2 regions of the Streptomyces sp. NPDC093149 genome follow, and region 1 is predicted to be linked to the other one. Evidence: riboswitches for the same ligand, from Rfam matches in the RefSeq annotation. Region 1 holds a riboswitch; the other holds the start of a gene.
What was found. Region 1 has a riboswitch for S-adenosylmethionine ahead of thrC (threonine synthase). Riboswitches for the same ligand answer to the same signal wherever they lie in the genome.

Region 1 (5,534 bases):
GTCACCGACACCTACTACCTGCGTTTCAACAAGGGGACGGTCACCGACTCCCGTCTGGAACTGGTGAAGCGGGTGCCCGGACGCGACAAGGTGATCAAGCGGTGGAAGGCCGGCTCCGGGCAGGTCACGAACGAGTGCACGGTCGGCAGGGGGTGGCTGCCCGACGCCGACGCCCGGCACCCGTACGCAGTCCAATGGCACCGCAAGAACTTCGACGGCATCATCAACGGCTTCGTGATCAAGCTGTCGGACAAGGTCTGCAAGAACGGACGCACCAAGCGCACCGAGCTGTTCATACACAGCGAGATGAAGCCGAACGGGCAGCAGGGAACGATCGAGTCCGAGAAGTGGACCGACCGTAACCCCAACGATTACTTCTCCAACGGCTGCATCAAGCTGAATCCGCGGGACATCAAGGACCTGTTCTCGCGGCTGGACCGTACGGGCTGGCCCAAGAAGCTCTACGTCGTTCCCTGACCGACGCAGGAAGTGTCCCGGCCGTGCACGGGGGTGGGCCGGGACACTCGCATCGAGCCGCGTCGGATCAGCGCGAGACCCGACGGCGGCCCCGCCGTGTCCTCGAACGCCGGACGGGTTCGTCGAACGCCGGACGGGTTCGTTCTCAAGCATCCCGCCGCAGCGCGTCCAGCTGGTCCAGGAACCACTGCTGCGGCGGCAGCGCCACCGCCGCCGCGGCCAGCCGCTCCGTGCGCGCGGCCCGTTCGTCGTCCGCCATCGTCAGCGCCTCGTGCAGCGCGGCGGCCGTCGCGGACACGTCGTACGGGTTCACCACGACCGCGTCGCTGCCCAGCTCCTCGTACGCCCCCGCCTCCCGCGACAGCACCAGCGCGCAGCCGTGGTCGGAGACGACCGGGACCTCCTTGGCGACCAGGTTCATGCCGTCGCGGATCGGGTTGACGAGCGCCACGTCGGCCAGCCGGTAGGCGGCGAGCGAGCGGGCGAAGTCGTCCTTGACGTGGAGCACGACCGGGGTCCACCCCGCGGTGCCGTACACGGCGTTGATCTCGTCGGCGACCCGCTGCACCTCGGCCGTGTACTCGCGGTACACCGCCAGGTCCTGCCGCGAGGGGTAGGCGAAGGCGACATGGACGACGCGCTCGCGCCATTCGGGCCGCTCTTCGAGGAGCGCGCGGTAGGCGAACAGGCCGCGCACGATGTTCTTGGACAGTTCCGTTCGGTCCACTCGTACGATCGTCCTCCGCCCGGGGCCGACCTGCTCCCGCAGCGCGGCCATCCGCTCGTCCACATCGGCCTCGTGCGCGCGCCGGCGCAGGAACTCCGCGTCCGCGCCCAGCCCGTGCACCCCGACCCTGGTCCGGCCGGTGCCGCCCAGGATCTCCGTGCAGCAGCCGATGAACGCGTCCGCCCAGCGCCGGGTCAGGAAGGCCGCCCGGTCCGCGCCCAGGATGCCGTGCAGCAGCTGCTCGGCGATGTCGTCGGGGAGCAGACGGAAGTAGTCGACGGGCGCCCACGGGGTGTGCGAGAAGTGGCCGATCCGCAGGTCGGGGCGGAGCTCACGGAGCATGCCGGGCACCAGCGCCAGGTGGTAGTCCTGCACCAGCACGGCCGCGCCCGGGCCCGCCCCCTCGGCGAGCGCCACGGCGAAGGCCCGGTTGTAGGTCTCGAACGATGCCCACTGACGCCGGAACTCCGCGTCGAAGACCGGTTCCAGCGGGGTCTGGTACAGCATGTGATGGACGAACCAGAGCACCGAGTTCGCGATGCCGTTGTACGCGTCCGCGTGCACGGCGGCGTCGATGTCGAGCATGCGGACGCCCTGCTCACCGACCCCGCGCCGGACCGCCTCCCGGTCCCCGTCGCTGAGTGCGGCGCACACCCACAGCTTGTCCTTCACGGCGCTCAGCCCGGATACGAGCCCGCCGCCGCCCCGCTTCGCGTCGAGCGATCCGTCCGTGGCCAGGGTGTACGACACCGGGCCGCGGTTGGACGCGACGAGAACCTGCTCACAGGGCTCGGCGGGCGGCCGGTCCGAAGGCTCGGCAGGGAGCCGGGCGGCGGGCCGGGCGGCGGACTGGGCTTCGTGCTCGGAGACCATGTTGCGGAATCTAGCCCGATCACGAACCACCCAAACGTGCGAAGTCAGGCGACGTCAGGCCGCGCGGCGCGAAACGTACTCCTCGATCTCGCGCATCGGCGGGCGCTCCTCGGTGTCCACCGGATGGGTGCGCGGTACGAAGCCGTCCTCGCCGCGCTCGAACTGGGTGAGCGAAGGCCGCACCAAGTGGCCGCGGGACAGCCGGAGCTGGGCGGTCCGGTAGATCGCCGCCGCCATCCGGCCGAGCGCCTGCCCGTCCTGGTGGCGGTGCTTGCGGACCCCCACGTCCACCTGGGCCAGCGCGTCCAGGCCCACGGTGTGCAGCGCGTCGACCAGGAGGCCCAGTTCCACCCCGTAACCGACGGGGAAGGGCAGCTGTTCGAGGAGCGAGCGGCGCGCCGCGTACTCGCCGCCCAGCGGCTGGACGAAGCCGGCCAGCTGCGGCCAGTGCAGATTGAGCAGCGGACGCGCCACCAGCTCGGTGACCCGTCCGCCCTGCCCCGCCGTGTCACCGAGCGGGCGGTCGTACATCGCCTTGACGAACCGCACGTCCGGGTCGGTCAGCAGCGGGCCGACGATGCCGGAGACGAAGTCGGCCGAGAATTCCTTCAGATCGGCGTCGACGAAGCAGACGATGTCACCGCCGGTCACCAGGAGCGACCGCCACAGCACTTCGCCCTTGCCGGGCACGGCCGGTATCCGCGGGAGTATGTCGTCGCGGTGCACCACCCGCGCACCGGCCTCCCGGGCCACCTTCGCCGTGGCGTCCGTGGAACCGGAATCGATCACCACGAGCTCGTCGACCAGCCGGACCTTCTCCATCAGCTCGCGCCGGATCGCCGTGACTATCTCGCCGACCGTCGCCTCCTCGTTCAGCGCGGGCAGCACGACGCTCACGCTCCCGCGACGCGGGTCCCGGGCCTTGGCGGCGAGGAGCCGGTCCAGCGGGCGGTCGGCGGCCGACCAGGAGCGCCTGGCCAGCCAGCTTTCGACCTCTTCCAGCACGGTCGATACTCCCTGTATGTGATCCATCTCGCGGTTCGGACGACTATCTCAACTGTCCGGTGCTTCGGTTACAGTCTTGAACAACGCGGACGGCCGTCGCATGTCGGGGTCGGTCCGCCAATAAATGCCTGGATCGGAGATCCAGTGCCACAGCGCTCATCCAGAGGGACTGAGGGAACGGCCCGTTGAAGTCCCGGCAACCCTCCTGCCGACCGCGAGGTCAGGTGGGGAAGGTGCCAATTCCGTCTCGTGGCGAAACGCGCCGCGAGGAAGATGAGGAGAAAGGGCCTCGCCTCCATGGCTGCGCAGACCGTTGCAGTAAGCACCAATTCTTCCACCGACGCCGTCGACCTCGGCCCCGCCGCGGCGCTTTCCTGCCGCGAGTGCGGCGAGCGTTTCGAACTCGGCCCCATTTTCGCCTGCGCGTCCTGTTTCGGGCCGCTCGAAGTGGCGTACGACCTGCCGAGCGGCTCTCCCGACGAGCTGAAGAAGCGCATCGAGGCCGGGCCCGACAACATCTGGCGCTACGCGCCGCTGCTGCCGGTCCCCGCCGATGTCGCGGACAAGCCCAACATCAACCCCGGCTTCACCAAGCTGGTCAAGGCCGACAACCTCGCCCGCGAGCTGGGCGTCACCGGTGGCCTGTACGTCAAGGACGACTCCGGCAACCCGACGCACTCCTTCAAGGACCGCGTCGTCGCCATCGCCGTCGAGGCCGCCCGCGCCTTCGGTTTCACCACCCTCTCCTGCTCCTCCACCGGGAACCTCGCCGGTGCGGTGGGTGCCGCCGCCGCCCGCGCCGGCTTCCGCTCCTGCGTCTTCATCCCGCACGACCTGGAGCAGGGCAAGGTCGTCATGGCCGCGGTGTACGGCGGCGAGCTGGTCGGCATCGAGGGCAACTACGACGACGTCAACCGCTTCTGCTCGGAGCTCATCGGCGACCCGCTCGGCGAGGGCTGGGGCTTCGTCAACGTCAACCTGCGCCCGTACTACGGCGAGGGCTCCAAGACCCTGGCGTACGAGATCTGCGAGCAGCTCGGCTGGCGGCTGCCCGACCAGATCGTCATCCCGATCGCGTCCGGATCGCAGCTCACGAAGATCGACAAGGGGCTGCAGGAGCTGATCAGGCTCGGACTCGTCGAGGACAAGCCGTACAAGATCTTCGGCGCCCAGGCCGAGGGCTGCTCCCCGGTCTCCACCGCCTTCAAGGCCGGTCACGACGTCGTGCGGCCCCAGAAGCCGAACACCATCGCCAAGTCCCTGGCGATCGGCAACCCGGCCGACGGCCCGTACGTCCTGGACATCGCGCGGCGCACCGGCGGCGCGGTCGAGGACGTCGACGACGAGCAGGTCGTCGACGCGATCAAGCTGCTGGCACGCACCGAGGGCATCTTCGCGGAGACGGCCGGCGGGGTGACGGTCGGCGTGACGAAGAAGCTGATCGAAGCCGGTCTGCTCGACCCGACGCTGACCACCGTCGTCCTCAACACCGGCGACGGCCTCAAGACCCTGGACGCGGTGGCCGCCACCTCGCAGGCGACCGCGACGATCCGGCCGAGCCTGGACGCGTTCCGCGCCGCCGGCCTCGCCACCAGCTGACCACCCGAGACCGAAGGAAGGCACCCGCCATGAGCGTCAAGGTCCGCATCCCTACCATCCTCCGCACCTACACGGGCGGCCAGGCCGAGGTCCCGGCCGAGGGCTCGACCCTCTCCCAGGTCATCGAGTCCCTGGAGCGGAACCACCCGGGCATCGCCGCCCGCGTCCTGGACGACCAGGGCAAGCTGCGCCGCTTCGTGAACGTGTACGTCAACGACGACGACGTGCGCTTCGAGGGCGGTCTGGAGACGGCGACGCCGGACGGCGCCGGAATCTCGATCATCCCGGCCGTCGCGGGCGGCTGCTGATCCTGCGCCCGACTGCACAGCGTTATGGGAATTGCCCCCTCTGCGAGAGAAGCGGAGGGGGCAATTCTGCATGGTTGAGCGCGGTACAGTGTGGGAAGTCCCCCCAGCCGCCCGTGCCGCCCGCATATGAGAATGCGCCTGGTCGCGACAAGATGCAGCCAAAGTGTCGGATCTCCTTGCGTCATAAGTCACGTTTGCCCGGCCCGACTTGCCCGGGAATCCCATGAATTCCGCATATTCGGGTGTTCGGTGCTGCCCAGAATTCTCGTCCGATTGACCTGTTGCAGAGGGCAGTTGGGCAGATACATTCAGCCGCGGTCGACGCGTTCCGGCGCACGCACCCTCTCCTGTCGGAGGGTGAGTTCTGACCCGGGCCCGCGAAGTGCGGTCCTGCGCAAGGGCCAGTAATAGGGGAGTTAGGCATGGCTCAGGGCACCGTCAAGTGGTTCAACGCGGAGAAGGGGTACGGCTTCATCGCGGTCGACGGTGGTGCGGATGTTTTCGTCCACTACAGCGCGATCCAGATGGACGGGTACCGCACCCTT
Region 2 (5,534 bases), on a different contig from region 1:
GAGAACCTGACCGCGGAGGACACCGCGTGGGCGATGGACCGCATCATGAGCGGCGAGGCGAGCGATGTGCAGATCGCCGGTTTCGCGGTGGCCCTGCGTGCCAAGGGCGAGACGGTCGACGAGGTGTCGGGCCTGGTGCGTGCGATGTACGAGCACGCCAACACCATCCACGTGCCCGGTCGCACGGTCGACATCGTCGGCACCGGCGGCGATCTCGCCAAGACGGTCAACATCTCCACGATGTCGGCGATCGTCATCGCGGGCACCGGTGCCAAGGTCGTCAAGCACGGCAACCGCGCCTCCTCCTCGGCGAGCGGTTCCTCCGACGTGCTGGAGAAGCTCGGCGTCAATCTGGAGCTCAGTGCGCAGCGGGTGGTCGAGGTGGCCGAGGAGGCGGGCATCACCTTCTGCTTCGCGGTGAAGTTCCACCCCGCCCTGCGGTACGCGGCCAAGGCCCGCAAGGAGCTCGGTGCCCAGACCACCTTCAACATCCTCGGACCGCTCACCAACCCGGCCAGGGTGCGCTCGCAGGCCATCGGCGTGGCCGATCTGCGGATGGCGCCGATCGTCGCGGGCGTCCTCGCGGAGCGCGGCAACTCCGCGCTGGTCTTCCGCGGTGACGACGGCCTGGACGAGCTGACGACGACCGCTACCTCGCGCGTCTGGGTGGTCCGGGACGGATCGGTGCGCGAGGAGGCGTTCGACCCGCGCGACGTCGGCCTTCAGTTGGTGCCGGCACAGGCGCTGCGCGGCGCCGACGCCTCGTACAACGCGGATGTGGCGCGCCGGGTGCTGGCCGGCGAGCACGGGCCCGTACGGGAGGCCGTGCTGCTCAACTCGGCGGCCGCACTGGTCGCCCTGGACCCGACGGACGGCACGCTGAACGAGCAGATCGCCGCCGGGATCGCGAAGGCCGCCGAGTCCATCGACTCCGGTGCGGCGCGGCGCGCGCTGGAGCGCTGGGTGGCGGTCAGCAACGCCTGAGAGCCTGTCGGGTGGCCTCCGACCGGGCGGCCACGCCCTGGCACGCACGCTTCCCGCGTCGTCGTCGGTCGCCGACGCTCCGCGTCGACTCCCTCCTCCGCCTCGGAATCGCACGCACCAGACCGCGCCCGCCATCCGATCCGAGGCCACCCGACAGGCTCTGAGAGCCTGTCGGGTGACGTGGGGCGCGGTCCGGATCCTGGACCGCGCCTTGCGCGTTCTTGTACGTATGGCAAGATGCTGCGCAGGTCATGAGTGACAGCGACTACGGCCCCGGCCCGCTGTCCGGCAACCCTCCGTCCGTGGCGGGGTGCCCCGGGTGAAGACCAGGCCGTAGGCAGCGAGGTCTGCGGCAAGCGCGGGCCCCTCGGCATCTGTGAATGCCAACCCCCGGGGTCCTGGTCCCTAGGGAGTCTCTTGTGAGCACGCGAATGCGATAGGGCTTCTCAGCCCTCCTCCGCACCCCCTTTTTCACTTTCCGCTGCGCTGCCGCGTATCCGTCGGCGCATGCAATTCGCCTGCCTCTTACGGGAGTTCGCCATGTCTGTCTTCACCGCTGCCGCCGACCAGTCGCTTTGTGCCCCTCTGCCGGTTCTGGGTAAGGATGTAACGGTTCCGCTGGTCACGGGTGGTGAAGTCACCTATGCGGCGCTCGACTACGCCGCCAGTGCCCCGGCTCTCCAGCGCGTCTGGGACGACGTCGCCGCGTACGCCCCGTACTACGGCAGCGTCCACCGTGGCGCCGGGTACCTCTCGCAGCTCTCCACGGACCTCTTCGAGAACAGCCGCGCGACCGTCGCCGAGTTCCTCGGCTGCCGCGCGGACGATCAGGTGATCTTCACCCGGTCGACCACCGACTCCCTCAACCTGCTGGCCGCCGTCGTCCCCGCCGACTGCCAGGTCTTCGTCTACGAGACCGAGCACCACGCCTCCCTGCTGCCGTGGCGCGACGCCCGGGTGACCTATCTGAACGCTCCGCGCACCCCGGCGCAGGCCGTCGAGACGCTGGAGCGCGCGCTCGCCGACCGTGACCCCTACGGCCCCGCGCTGGTCTGCGTGACCGGTGCTTCCAACGTCACCGGTGAGCTGTGGCCGGTCAAGGAACTGGCGGCTGCCGCGCACGCACACGGTGCCCGGATCGTGCTGGACGCCGCGCAGCTCGCCCCGCACCACCCCGTCGACATCGCCGAGCTGGACGTCGACTGGGTGGCCTTCTCCGGGCACAAGCTGTACGCGCCGTTCGGCTCGGGTGTGCTCGCGGGCCGGGCCGACTGGCTGCAGAACGCCGAGCCGTACCTGGCCGGCGGCGGTGCCTCCCGCAAGGTCGCCCGCCGTACCGACGGCGGGGTGGAGGTCGAGTGGCACTCCACCGCGGCCCGCCACGAGGCCGGTTCCCCCAATGTCATCGGCGTGTACTCCATCGCCTCCGCCTGCAAGGCGCTCACCGAGGCGGGCTTCGACCGCCTCGTCGCCCGGGAGCAGCACCTCGTCGCCGCGGTCCGGGCCGGTCTCGCCGACGTCCCCGAGGTCAAGGTGCTCTCGCTGTTCGGCGACGACGCCCCGCGGGTCGGCGTGATCTCGTTCGTGGTGGAGGGATGGAACAGCTCGCACTTCGCCGCCGCACTCTCCGCCGAGTACGGCATCGGGGTCCGCGACGGCCTGTTCTGCGCCCATCCGCTGGTCCGTACCCTGCTCGGCAGTGACCCGCAGGAGGTCGGCGAGTGCGGCGCGCCGGAGGCCGAGCCGGGTGAGCTCCCCCTGAACGCGATCCGGGTGAGCTTCGGCGCCGGTACGCCGGACGAGCACATCGAGCGCTTCGTCCGCGCGGTCGGGGAGCTGGTGAGCAAGGGGGCTCAGTGGAAGTACCGCACCGAGGGCGGCCGCTGCGTCCCGGACCGGGGAGCGGCGCAGCTCTGACGCGTGCGCAACGCTTCGGCGGGGGACGGGCGCTCGAACGGCCCTTCCCCCGCCGGAGCGTTACGCCGTAAGGAGGGTGTGTCTACGCGTCGAGGCCGATGGCGAAGGCGGCCTCCAGGTCATGCTGCGAGTACGTACGGAAGGCCACGTGCGTGTCGGTGGCCTCGACGCCGGGGATCTTGCTGATCCGCCCGGGGATGACGTCCGCCAGATCGTCGTGCTTGGCCACCCGGACCATGGCGATCAGGTCGTACGTACCGGTGACCGAGAAGACCTCGCTGACGCTGTCCAGCGCGGCGATGGCCTCGGCGATCTCGGGAATCCGGTCCACGCTGGTTTTGATGAGCACGATCGCGGTGATCACGGCTGGCTTTCTCCCTCGGTGGCCGTGGCTGGAGTCTTCACTCTATCCGTACGCCGATAACGTCCCCAGGCGTAGAGGAAGCCGAGGGCGAAGCCGACCACATGGGCCAGATAGGCCACCCCGGGCCCTCCGCTGCCCGCGCTCTGGACCGCCAGCCACTGCAGGACGAACCAGAAGATCAGCACGATCCAGGCGGGGAAACGCAGCGGCAGGAAGAAGAGGAACGGGAACAGGCTGGTGACCCGGGCCTTGGGGAACAGGTACAGGAAGGCCCCGAGCACCGCCGAGATCGCCCCCGACGCGCCGACGAGCGTCTGGTCGGACGTGGCGTGCGCGGCGGCGTAGGCGACCAGGGCGAGATAGCCGCACGCGAGGTAGAAGAGGGTGAACTCGATACGGCCCATGCGCTCCTCGGCCATCGCCCCGAACACGTACAGGAAGAGCATGTTGCCCAGCAGGTGCAGCCAGCTGCCGTGCACGAAGAGAGCGGTGAGCGGGGTGAGCAGAGCGTGCGCGGAGCCGTCCCACAGCTCGCTCGGGATCACGCCCCACCGTTCGAAGTACCCGGCCTGGGCGGCGAGCAGGGCGTCGGCGGTGGCGTAGGAGGAGTCGAAGCCGGAGAGCGGGCTGATCAGGAAGATCAGACAGCACAGGGCGATCAGGGCATAGGTCACCGCCGGTCCGCGCGAGGTGACCGTCCGTAGGAGTCCGCTGGTCAATCCGGAGCCCGCAGCCCGCCGATCGATCATGAACAGAGCATGACGCAAGCGGAGGGAACGGGACAGAGCGCCTCGCCGTGTCGGGGGGTCGCGGTGAGGCCGTAGGGTTACGGCAGGACATCCGCAGTTCGACGGCGCACCGCGAGATCCTTGAAGCAGGCGGCACGACGAGGCTCGACGAAAGAGGACGCAACGATGACGACGGTTCCGCAGATGACCGATGGGACCCGCTGGCGCTGCACGCTCTGCGGAAATCTCACGCGCTTCGACGTGACCCGCTCCTCCAAGGTCGTCGAATACGTCCATCTCGACCTGGCCGGGGAGTCCACCGTCGAGGAACGCGAGGTGGTCAGTGAGACCATCGAGTCGGTGCGCTGCCGTTGGTGCAACGCGGTGGACCAGATCGAACTGGTGGACAGGCCGGGTGCCGACTCCTGACGGAGCCGTGCGGACAGACGATTTGGGGTGACGGATGGTGGAGCAGCCCGCTAGCGGCGCAGAGTCGGCCGAGGCGGCCGGCGACGCCGTCGAGGCGCTCGACCGCCCGCTGCCCGAAGGCGTGCGACGACGGGTCGTCGCGCTGGTCTCGGACGCGTTCGGCGGACTGACGATCACCGAGCTCCCGGCTCAGCTGAGACAGTACGCCCGCTTCACCCCGACCCGGCGCGCCAAGTTCGCCGGCAATGCGATGGCGGCCGCCCTGGAGGGCGACGCGCTGTTCCGCCGGCGCATCGGCGAGCGGCTCAGGGAGGAGCAGCCGGAGCTGACCGCCGCGCTGGAGGCCGGTGCGCCGCCCGCCGCCGCCGACCCCGTCGATGTGGCCGCCGCCGCGTATGTGCTGCGCCCGGCCGGCTGGGTGAAGCTGGTCGCCGCCGCCGGCGAGGAGGCCCAGCGCGCCGACGCCGAGCGTGCCGACGAGGAGAGCCGTCGCGAACTGGAGCGGCTGCGCGAGGAACTCGCCCACGCCCGCTCCCAGACGAAGAACGAGACCGAGCGACTGCGTGTCGAGCTGGACGCGGCACGCAAGGAAGCCGAGTCCCTTCAGCGCAAGCTGCGCAGCGCCGTCAACGACGTCAAGCGCGGCGAGGCCGCGTTGCGCCGCAGCCGGGCCGAGACCGAGACCGTACGGTCCGAGGCGGCCGCCCAGGTCTCCGCGGCGGAGAGCGAGACCCGTCGGCTCAAGGCTCGGCTCGGTGAGGCCGAGGCGTCCGTAGAGGCGGGCCGCAGGGCCGCCAGGGAGGGCCGCTCGGTCGAGGACATGCGGCTGCGGCTGCTGCTGGACACCGTGCTGGACGCGGCCGGCGGGCTCCGTCGCGAACTCGCGCTGCCGCCCTCCTCGATCCGCCCCGCGGACAGTGTCGACGCGGTCGAGCCGGGCAGGATGTCACCCAAGGACATTGCCGCCAGGGCCCTTTCGGAGACCGATCCGGCTCTGCTCGACCAGCTGCTCGCGCTGCCGCAGGCCCATCTGATCGTGGACGGCTACAACGTCACCAAGACCGGCTATCCGCAGCTGCCGCTGGAGAAGCAGCGGCTGAGGCTGCTCGGCG

Region 2: it holds a riboswitch for S-adenosylmethionine, as region 1 does, so the genes downstream of both, ACIQCZ_RS21785 (aminotransferase class V-fold PLP-dependent enzyme) here and thrC (threonine synthase) in region 1, are expected to answer to the same signal.

What each region holds. Positions count from the first base shown of each region.
Region 1 covers NZ_JBIVON010000001.1:159,629-165,162, forward strand. Annotated here, with positions in the region: gene ACIQCZ_RS00835 (L,D-transpeptidase) at 1-477, shown strand, start outside; gene ACIQCZ_RS00840 (trehalose-6-phosphate synthase) at 623-2,077, opposite strand; gene ACIQCZ_RS00845 (glucosyl-3-phosphoglycerate synthase) at 2,132-3,082, opposite strand; SAM riboswitch class I at 3,236-3,362, shown strand; gene thrC (threonine synthase) at 3,380-4,681, shown strand; gene ACIQCZ_RS00855 (MoaD/ThiS family protein) at 4,711-4,989, shown strand; gene ACIQCZ_RS00860 (cold-shock protein) at 5,412-5,534, shown strand, end outside.
Region 2 covers NZ_JBIVON010000007.1:73,891-79,424, forward strand. Annotated here, with positions in the region: gene trpD (anthranilate phosphoribosyltransferase) at 1-984, shown strand, start outside; SAM riboswitch class IV at 1,232-1,349, shown strand; gene ACIQCZ_RS21785 (aminotransferase class V-fold PLP-dependent enzyme) at 1,525-2,901, shown strand; gene ACIQCZ_RS21790 (Lrp/AsnC family transcriptional regulator) at 2,984-3,265, opposite strand; gene ACIQCZ_RS21795 (rhomboid family intramembrane serine protease) at 3,262-4,014, opposite strand; gene ACIQCZ_RS21800 (hypothetical protein) at 4,180-4,422, shown strand; gene ACIQCZ_RS21805 (NYN domain-containing protein) at 4,460-5,534, shown strand, end outside.